One region of the Variovorax sucrosi genome, then DNA from elsewhere that is predicted to be linked to it. Evidence: predicted binding sites of a transcription regulator. Region 1 holds the regulator's gene; each other region holds the start of a gene.
The links. Region 1 encodes LexA, which represses DNA repair genes until DNA is damaged. Its sites were predicted from a motif close to ACTGTATNNNNATACAGT; they were not measured.
Positions count from the first base shown of each region.

Region 2: ACSFBE_RS18840 (DNA topoisomerase IV subunit B) is a predicted target of LexA. The motif match lies at 1,868-1,885, and genes of this name have one in related genera.
Region 3: recA (recombinase RecA) is a predicted target of LexA. The motif match lies at 2,171-2,188, and genes of this name have one in related genera.

Region 1 covers NZ_JBPJZU010000008.1:31,397-34,650, forward strand. The annotation lists gene ACSFBE_RS16420 (asparaginase) at 1-909, opposite strand, end outside; gene lexA (transcriptional repressor LexA) at 981-1,655, shown strand; gene ACSFBE_RS16430 (hypothetical protein) at 1,767-2,132, shown strand; gene ACSFBE_RS16435 (D-2-hydroxyacid dehydrogenase family protein) at 2,297-3,254, shown strand, end outside.
Region 2 covers NZ_JBPJZU010000009.1:232,496-235,749, forward strand. The annotation lists gene ACSFBE_RS18825 (class I SAM-dependent methyltransferase) at 1-330, opposite strand, end outside; gene ACSFBE_RS18830 (hypothetical protein) at 393-533, opposite strand; gene ACSFBE_RS18835 (MFS transporter) at 538-1,761, opposite strand; gene ACSFBE_RS18840 (DNA topoisomerase IV subunit B) at 1,919-3,254, shown strand, end outside.
Region 3 covers NZ_JBPJZU010000005.1:79,440-82,693, reverse strand. The annotation lists gene ACSFBE_RS11220 (MurR/RpiR family transcriptional regulator) at 1-387, opposite strand, end outside; gene recX (recombination regulator RecX) at 528-983, opposite strand; gene recA (recombinase RecA) at 984-2,108, opposite strand; gene ACSFBE_RS11205 (MarR family winged helix-turn-helix transcriptional regulator) at 2,254-2,736, shown strand; gene ACSFBE_RS11200 (response regulator) at 2,844-3,254, shown strand, end outside.

The DNA.
Region 1 (3,254 bases):
GGGCGCGGCGGGGCGCAAGATCCGCCCCTGGGCACACCGGGTCGCGCGAAGTACCGCGATGCCTGCGGCCTGCGCGCGCAAGGCGGCCGCTTCGACCGCATGGTGCAAGCTACCGTTGCCCGTGGCCGCCAGCACGAGACCGTCGACCGCATGGGCGGCGCCATCGTGCCGCGCCTGCACCAGCGCGTCGACGAGCAGGCCCTGCGCGCCGGCATGGCTCGTCAGGATCTCGACGCGTGGCCAAAGAAAGGCCGGCGTCGCCGCAACCTGCGCGAGCCGGCTCGTCGCGGCATCCCCCGCCTCGGGCCACGGGCGCAGCAAACGCAGGGCGCCCTCCTCCATGTAACCCAGCGGGCCGGCGTCCCCGGAATCAAAGGCATCGGTTCGGTAGGTGTGGATTTTCTGCACATCGGCCGCACGGTGCACGGTGCCGGCACACACCACGATGACCCCTCGAGCACGAGGCTCACCGGCCAGGCTGATCGCATCGCGCAGATTCTGCGGACCGTCGGGCGACAGCGCACTCGCGGGCCGCATGGCGCAGGTGAGCACCACCGGCTTGACGGGTGCCAACACCGAATCGAGGAAGAACGCGGTCTCTTCCAGTGTGTCGGTGCCATGCGTGATCACGATGCCGTCGATGTCCTCGGACATCAGGGCCTCGGCGCAACGGACGGCCAGCTGCTGCCAGACCTCGAAGGCCATGTCCTTGCTGTCGAGTTGCGCCACCTGCTCGGCCGTGATCCGCAGACCGGCCGGCAGCCCAAGCCCCTGCAGCAGCACATCCACCCCGACCTCGCCGGCGATGTAGCCGATGTTGTCGGCCTCGGAAAGCGCGCGCCCGGCGATCGTCCCACCGGTGCCGAGCACCAGCACGCGACGTCCTGTCTCCAAACTTTTGTTCGCCATGTCTTGCCAAAGCCGTAAAACTGTTTAAAAATACAGCTACTGGATATGCAACCAGTGCCAAGGAGTTTCACATGCAGTTCGCAGTCAAGCTTACCGCCCGTCAGCAGCAAATTCTGGACTTGATCCGCAGCACCATTGCGCAGACCGGTGCGCCGCCGACGCGTGCCGAGATCGCGGCCGAACTGGGTTTCAAGTCGGCGAACGCCGCTGAAGAACATCTGCAGGCGCTGGCTCGCAAGGGCGCGATCGAACTGCTCAGCGGCACCTCCCGCGGCATCCGCCTCAAGGGCGATGCCCTGCGCTCGCTCAACGAATCGCGCGACAACCAGTTCTCGTTGTCGCTGCCGGGCATGGCACAGCTGGCGCTGCCACTCATCGGCCGTGTGGCCGCGGGTTCGCCGATCCTGGCGCAAGAGCACGTCGACCAGACCTACTACGTCGAAAACACCTTGTTTCAGCACCAGCCGGACTACCTGCTCAAGGTGCGTGGCATGTCGATGCGCGACGCCGGCATCATGGACGGCGACTTGCTCGCCGTCCAAGCCACCAAGGAAGCGCGCAACGGCCAGATCGTGGTGGCACGCCTGGGTGACGAGGTCACCGTCAAGCGCCTCAAGCGCCACAAGCAAGTGATCGAGCTGCATGCCGAAAACCCCGACTATCCGACCATCGTGGTTCAACCGGGCGAGCCCTTCGAGATCGAAGGCCTGGCCGTCGGGCTGATCCGCAACACCATGCTGATGTAGTGCATCGCACGGGCTTCGACAGGTGGCGGGCGTATGGCATTGAGGCCATCACCCTGACGCAGCCCCAACAAGCAATCCTGCCTGTGTTCAACCTCTGACTCTGGAGTTCGCATGGGAATCGCTTTGCTCACTTTCGTCGATCTGCTCACCCCGCTGCAATCGCTGGCCAGCCGCTGGCTCCCCGAGCGCCGCACCCGGCGCAGCCGCACCGGGCTCGACCTTCAAGCCGACCTGCGCTATGTGGCCGTGCGGCCTGCGTGCGGGCAGCGTGCCGTGACGCCGCTGGAGGGGCTCGCGCAAAATTCGGCTGTCACGCGCGCGCTGCGCGTGGTCCGCACGGTAGATGCGCACCAACCGGGCCGCCGGGCGGGTCGTGTCGTGATCTCCGGTCGCATGGCCGATGTCTGCGCTGAGCTCGACCGTCTGGCAGCGCTCGAAGCGGCCGACACCGTTCGCGGTACGCGTCCGCTGCACTGACGGTACGCAGTACGCACTGCCGGGTGCAGAGCGCGCCCGACCCGCTCGTCGCTCGCGTGCGGCCGCCCGACGCCGACGTGCATTCGTGGCTTCGGTCGTCGCTGCACGGGTTCGCACCACCCCGGAGTACGAGCTCGCTGTGACGCGAGGCACAATGGCACGCCATGAACATTGTGATCCTCGACGACTACCAGGACGCGGTACGCAAACTGCAGTGCGCCGCCAAACTCGATGCCTACGCGGCGAAGGTCTACACCAATACCGTCAAGGGCATCGGCCAGCTGTCGGTGCGCTTGAAAGACGCCGACGTGATCGTTCTGATCCGCGAGCGCACCCAGATTTCCCGCCAGCTGGTCGAGAAGCTGCCCAAGCTCAAGCTGATCTCCCAGACCGGCCGGGTCGGCAATCACATCGACGTCACCGCCTGCACCGAGCAAGGCGTGGCAGTGGCCGAAGGCAGCGGCTCGCCGCTCGCACCGGCCGAGCTGACCTGGGCGCTGATCATGGCGGCGATGCGCCGTCTGCCGCAGTACATCAGCAACCTCAAACACGGCGCCTGGCAACAATCCGGCCTCAAGTCGGCATCGATGCCGCCGAATTTCGGCCTGGGCTCGGTGCTCAAGGGCAAGACGCTCTGCATCTGGGGCTACGGCCGTATCGGGCAGCTGGTCGCGCGCTACGGCCAGGCCTTCGGGATGCAGGTGGTGATCTGGGGCCGCGAGCAGAGCCGCGACCTCGCGCGTTCGGATGGTTTCCAGGTGGCGCCCAGTCGCGAGGCATTCTTCAGCGCGGCCGACGTGCTGAGCGTGCACCTGCGGATGAACGACAGCACGCGTGGCATCGTCACCCTGGAGGACCTCTCGCGAATGAAGCCGACGGCGCTGTTCGTCAACACCTCGCGGGCCGAACTGGTCGAGCCGGACGCGCTGCTCGCGTCGCTGAACCGCGGCCGCCCCGGGATGGCGGCGGTGGATGTCTTCGAGAGCGAGCCCCCCTTGCAAGGCCACGCGCTGCTGCGGCTGGAGAACTGCATCTGCACGCCGCACATCGGTTACGTCGAGCAGGACAGCTACGAGCAGTATTTCGGCCAGGCCTTCGACAACGTGGTGAGCTTCGTCAAAG
Region 2 (3,254 bases), on a different contig from region 1:
ATCGGCCCGTGAGGGCTTGCCCACACTTTCGTTGCCGGCGGCGAAGGTCTCGTACAGCAGCACGCCAGTTGGCGCCACCGCCGCCACGATGTCCGGTAGCCGGGGGCGCCAGAGATAGTTCGTGACCACGACGGACGCGAACTGCCGCCCTTCGAAGGGCCAGGGCCCGTTTTCGATGTCGGCCTGCAGCACCCGCCCGTGGCGGGACGCCACCCGCACGGCTTCTTCCGAGCGGTCGACGCCGGTGGTCGGATGGCCGCGGTCGGCGAACCAGCGCATGTGCCGTCCGCTGCCGCAGGCCACGTCGAGCACTGCGCCGGCGGGCGGCACCAGGTGCGACCAGCGAACGATCCAGGGCGAGGGCGCCTGCAGGGCGGTGTGCGCTTCGGTGCTCAGAAGCAGCTCCAGACCTGGTCGATCAGCGTCACCATGAAGGCCGGTTGGGTGTAGAGCATGAACACACCGGCGAGCGCCGCCAAGCCCGCGATCAGCGCGGCGACCTGCATCCAGCGATGGCGTGCGGGCGCGTTCATGCGTTCAGGCAGGTTGCGGTGCCGGTCGGGCGATCGCCCCTTCCTTCACCGGCAGGTTGACCACCGCCGCCATCACGCCCAGCGCGATGGCGAGGTACCAGACGATGTCGTAGCTGCCGGTCCGGTCGTACAGGTAGCCGCCCAGCCACACGCCGAGGAAAGAGCCCACCTGGTGGCCCAGGAACACGAAGCCGCTGAGCATCGACAGGTGGGCCACGCCGAAGATCTGCGCGATCAGCGCGTTGGTCGCCGGCACGGTCGACAGCCAGAGGAAGCCGATCACCGCTGCGAAGACGTACACCGACAGTGGCGACAGCGGCACGATCAGGAACAGCGAGATGGCGATGGCGCGCCCGAAGTAGATGGACGCCAGGATCTTCCGCTTGGACAGCGTCTGCCCGAGTGTGCCAACGGCGTAGGTGCCGAACACGTTGAACAGGCCGATCAGCGCCAGCGCGTAGCTGGCCACCTCGGGCGACAGGCCCTTGTCCTTCAGGTAGCTGGGCATGTGAACGCCGATGAACACCACCTGGAAGCCGCAGACGAAGTAGCCCGCCATCAGCAGGCCGAAGCTGGGGTACTTGAAGGCCTCGGCCACCGCCTGGACGATGGTCTGCTCGCGCCTGGCGCCGGGCACGGCCACCCGCATCGGCTCGCGCAGCCCGAAGGCCAGCGGCACGATCAGCAGGACCACGGCGGCCAGCACCAGCAGGGCGGTGTGCCAGCCCAGACGGGCGATCAGCTGGCCCTCGATCGGCACCATCAGGAATTGGCCGAAGGAGCCGGCCGCCGCCGCCACCCCCATCGCCCAGGAGCGTCGCTCCGCCGGGATCTGCCGACCGATCACGCCGTAGATCACGGCATAGGTCGTGCCCGCCTGGGCCGCGCCGATCAGCACACCGGCCGTCAGGGCGAAGACGAGCGGCGTCGGCGACAGCGCCATGCCGGCCAGTCCCAGCGCATAGAAGACCGCGCCGATCAGCAGCACGCGAAAGGCGCCCAGCCTGTCGGCCAGCATGCCCGCGAAGACGCCCATGACGCCCCAGGAAAGGTTCTGGATGGCGATGGCCAATGAGAAGGTCTGCCGCGTCCAGCCCTGGTCCTGCGTGATCGGCTGCAGCCAGAGCCCGAAGCCATGGCGCACGCCCATCGAGAGCGTGACGATCATGGCGCCGCAGATCAGGACCTGCTTGAGCGACAAGGGTTGGGCGGGGGTGGACGGAGACATCCGGCGACTGTAGCCAATCGGCCCGGCCGCTGCCGTTACCCGGGCGACTGGCATTCTTGATATTTCGTCCGCATTCCGATGCCGCCCGTGCATCGATCGGCGGGGTACTGTATGAGCATCCAGTTCCCCGACGCGTTGCTCACTACAATCCGCCCCCATGGCGACTTCCCCCAAGACTCCCCCCGAATATTCCGAAGGCTCGATCCGCGTCCTCAAGGGCCTCGAGCCGGTCAAGCAGCGCCCGGGCATGTACACCCGGACCGACAACCCCCTGCACATCATCCAGGAAGTGCTCGACAACGCTGCCGACGAGGCGCTGGCCGGCTACGGCAAGAAGATCAAGGTCACGCTGCACGCCGACCACTCGGTCAGCATCGAAGACGACGGCCGCGGCATTCCGTTCGGCCTGCACCCCGAAGAAAAGGCCCCGGTGGTCGAGCTGGTGTTCACCCGCCTGCACGCGGGCGGCAAGTTCGACAAGGGCTCGGGCGGCGCCTACAGCTTCTCGGGGGGGCTGCACGGCGTGGGCGTGTCGGTGACCAATGCGCTGTCGAAACGGCTCGAAGTCACCTCGCACCGTGAAGGCTCGGTGGCCAAGCTGGTCTTCAGCGCCGGCGACGTGATCGAGGCGCTCGAAATCCGCAAGCTCGAAGCCGGCGAACGCCGCCAGGGCACCACGGTGCGCGCCTGGCCTGACGCCAAGTACTTCGAGGTCGCGACGCTGCCGATGCACGAACTGACGCATCTGCTGCGCAGCAAGGCCGTGCTGATGCCCGGCGTGAGCGTCACGCTGACGGTCGAAAAGACCAAGGAAACGCAGCAGTGGCTCTACAAGGGCGGCCTGAGCGACTACCTGATGCAGACGCTCAACGGCGACCCGGTGATCCCGCTGTTCGAAGGCAGCGGCCATGCCGACAAGAACGCCGACAACTTCGCCGAAGGCGAGGGCGCCGACTGGTGCGTGGCCTTCACGGAAGATGGCCAGCCGGTGCGCGAGAGCTACGTGAACCTGATCCCGACCAGCGCCGGCGGCACGCACGAAAGCGGCCTGCGCGACGGCCTGTTCACGGCGGTCAAGAGCTTCATCGAGTTCCATTCGCTATTGCCCAAGGGCGTGAAGCTGCTGCCCGAAGACGTGTTCGCACGCGCCAGCTACGTGCTGAGCGCCAAGGTGCTCGACCCGCAGTTCCAGGGCCAGATCAAGGAGCGCCTGAACTCGCGCGATGCGGTGCGGCTGGTGTCGAGCTTCGTGCGCCCGGCGCTCGAGCTGTGGCTCAACCAGCACGTCGACTATGGCAAGAAGCTGGCCGAGCTCGCCATCAAGGCGGCGCAGACGCGCCAGAAGGCCGGCCAGAAGGTCGAGAAGCGCAAGGGCTCCGGTGTGGCCGTGCTGCCCGGTAAGCTGACCGACTGCGAGAGCAAGGACATCAGCCACAACGAGGTCTTCCTGGTCGAGGGCGACTCCGCCGGCGGCAGCGCCAAGATGGGTCGCG
Region 3 (3,254 bases), on a different contig from region 1:
GGCGCCGTAGTCCAGCGTGCGGCGCGTCGCCTCGATGTTGCGGTGGCTCTCTTCCAGCGCCGTCGCGAAGACTTCCGCCACGGTCGACGGCTGTGCCAGATTGCCGCGCAGTTGCTCGACCGGCGCGATCAGCGGCTCGAAGCCCCGTACCAGCTCGGCCCGGAAGCTGGCGTAGCCCTCGTAGCCCAGCGCCCGCGCGAAGCGGTTGGCCGTCGCCACCGACACGCCCGCCGCTACCGCCAGCTCATCGATGGGCAGCGTGGCGACCTGCAGCGGATGCGTGAGCACGTAGTCGGCCACCTGCCGATGCGAACGCGTCAGGCGCGGCAATTCCTGCGCAATGCGTTGCGCCACCGTGGTGCCTGGTGTCGAGAAAATCGGGGTCATGCCGCGGTGCGTGCACGCTTCGTGGGCGAAAAAGTAAATTTGATTACAAATATACAGCCACGAAGAAAATTTTTGGTCATTGCATCGCAAAGATGCAAGTTCCGGACCCGCAGTGTCGGCGCCGAAGTGCCGCGCCGCCGCTACGCGTCGCGGCGGCTCGGATTCAGCACCTTGCTGACGATCTCGCCACTGAAACCGCGCGCCATCAGGAAGCGGGCCTGTCGTGCGCGCTCCTTCGCGTCGATGGCCGGGGCAGCCTCGAAGCGGCGGGCCCAGACCTCCCTGGCGCGCGCCAACTCGGTGTCGCGCAGGCCAGCGACGGCCTCCGCGATGGCCGCGGGCGCGATGCCCTTGTGCTGCAGTTCCTGCCGCACGCGCGCGGTGCCCATGCGCGGCGCGCGCTGGTGCACGACCGACTGCACCACGCGCGCCTCGCTGATGAAGTCCTTCGCGGCCAGTTCGTCGAGCGCCTGGGCCAGCGTGCCGGGCTCTTCCTCGTACTTTGCCAGCTTGCGCTCGAGTTCAGCGCGCGAATGCTCGCGCTGGCTCAGCAGGCGCAGGGCGCGGCCCTTGAGCGACGGCGCGGCAAAGCCCACTTATTCCTTGGCTGCCGCCTTGGCGGCCTTGGCATCTGCCTTGGCCTTGGCCTCGACTTCGGCCTTGGCTTCTTCCGAGCCGGCTTCGGCCGCCAGCAGCGGGATGCCCAGCGATTCGCGCACCTTGTTCTCGATCTCGCGCGACAGCGCCGGGTTCTCGCGCAGGAATTCGCGTGCGTTGTCACGGCCCTGGCCGACCTTCTCGCCGTTGTAGGCGTACCAGGCACCCGACTTGTCGAGGATCTTGGCGGTCACGCCCATGTCGATGATCTCGCCCTCGCGGCTGATGCCCTCGCCGAACAGGATGTCGAACTCGGCCGTCTTGAACGGGGGCGACACCTTGTTCTTCACGACCTTCACCTTGGTCTCGTTGCCGATCGCCTCGTCACCCTTCTTGATGGTGCCGATGCGGCGGATGTCCAGCCGCACCGAGGCGTAGAACTTCAGCGCATTGCCGCCGGTGGTGGTTTCGGGCGAGCCGAACATCACGCCGATCTTCATGCGGATCTGGTTGATGAAGATGACCATGCAGTTGGTCTTCTTGATCGTGGCGGTCAGCTTGCGCAGCGCCTGGCTCATCAGGCGGGCCTGCAGGCCGGGCAGCGAGTCGCCCATTTCGCCTTCGATTTCGGCCTTGGGCGTGAGCGCGGCGACCGAGTCGATGACGATCAGGTCGACGGCGCCCGAGCGCACCAGCGAATCGACGATTTCAAGCGCCTGCTCGCCGGTGTCCGGCTGGCTGATCAGCAGGTCGGACAGGTTGACGCCGAGCTTCTGGGCGTACTGCACGTCGAGCGCGTGTTCGGCGTCGACGAAGGCGCAGGTGCCGGCCTGCTTCTGCATCTCGGCGATGACCTGCAGCGTGAGCGTGGTCTTGCCGGACGATTCCGGGCCGTAGATCTCGATGACCCGGCCGCGCGGCAGGCCGCCGACGCCCAGCGCGATGTCCAGGCCCAGCGAGCCGGTCGACACGACCTGCACGTCTTCCAGCGCCTCGCCCTCGCCCAGCCGCATGATCGTGCCCTTGCCGAACTGCTTTTCGATTTGCGCGAGCGCGGCCTGCAGGGCCTTGGCCTTTTCGCTGTTCGGGACCGAAATGCTGCTGCCCTTGACGAGTGCGTCCATGAGAAAACTCCTTGAATATCAACAGGTTGTGTATGGAACATCCCGCTGCTTTTAACCACAGGCCTGGATGCTTGAACAGTAGTGTAGCGATCGATACTTCGAAGTAAACCCGTTTTATGGTCAGTTTGCTTTACCATTTGGCGCCATGGCCGAGCCCCTGTTCCCCACCGACCCGGACGCCTGGCGCCAGACCCACCTGGGCCGCCTGCTCGGCCATGCGATGCGGCGCTTCGACGAGCGCGTGCTCGCGCTGATGGCGCACGATGCCGACGTGCCGCTGGCGCTGTCGAACCTGGCGGCGCGGGCGCAGGTGAGTGCGGCGCACATCCACATCACACGGCACCTCGCGCGTGGCGGCTCCCGGCTGACCGAGCTGGCCGAGCGCGCCGGCATGACCAAGCAGGCCATGGGCACGCTGGTCGACCAGTGCGAAGCCTGGGGCCTCGTGATCCGCGAAGCCGACCCGTTGGACGCCCGGGCGCGGCGGGTGCGCTTCACCGCCGACGGACTCGCGTGGCTGGAGGCTTTTCGCAAGGCGGTGGCGCAGGCCGAAGGCGAGTTCCGCGCCAGCGTGGGGGACGAGATCGCCACCGTGGTGACCCTCGGCCTCGAAGCCTACGCCGGCTGACCAACGCGAAGCTGCGCCAGAACAAGCGCCAGCGATGGTCCGCCCCCTAGAATCCGCCGCGGAGACAAGCAAAGCGCGACACGCGCCCCACAAGCCGGAGGTGGCTCATGCGGATCCTGATTGCAGAAGATGACCAGGTGCTGGCCGACGCCCTGCTGCGCAGCCTGCGAACCTCGGGCGCGGCGGTGGACCGCGTCGCCACCGGCACGCAGGCCGACGCCGCGCTGATGACCAACAGCGAGTTCGACCTGCTGATCCTCGATCTCGGCCTGCCCAACATGCACGGCCTCGAGATTCTCAAGCGCCTGCGCGCTCGCGGCTCGCAACTGCCGGTGCTGGTGCTCACCGCGGCCGACAGTGTGGAAGAACGCGTCAAGGGGCTGGACCACGGGGCCGACGACTACATGGCCAAGCCCTTCTCGCTGCAGGAACTCGAAGCCCGGGTGCGTGCGCTCACGCGCCGCGGCATGGGCGGTACCAGCAACGCGATCAAGCACGGCCCGCTGGTGTACGACCAA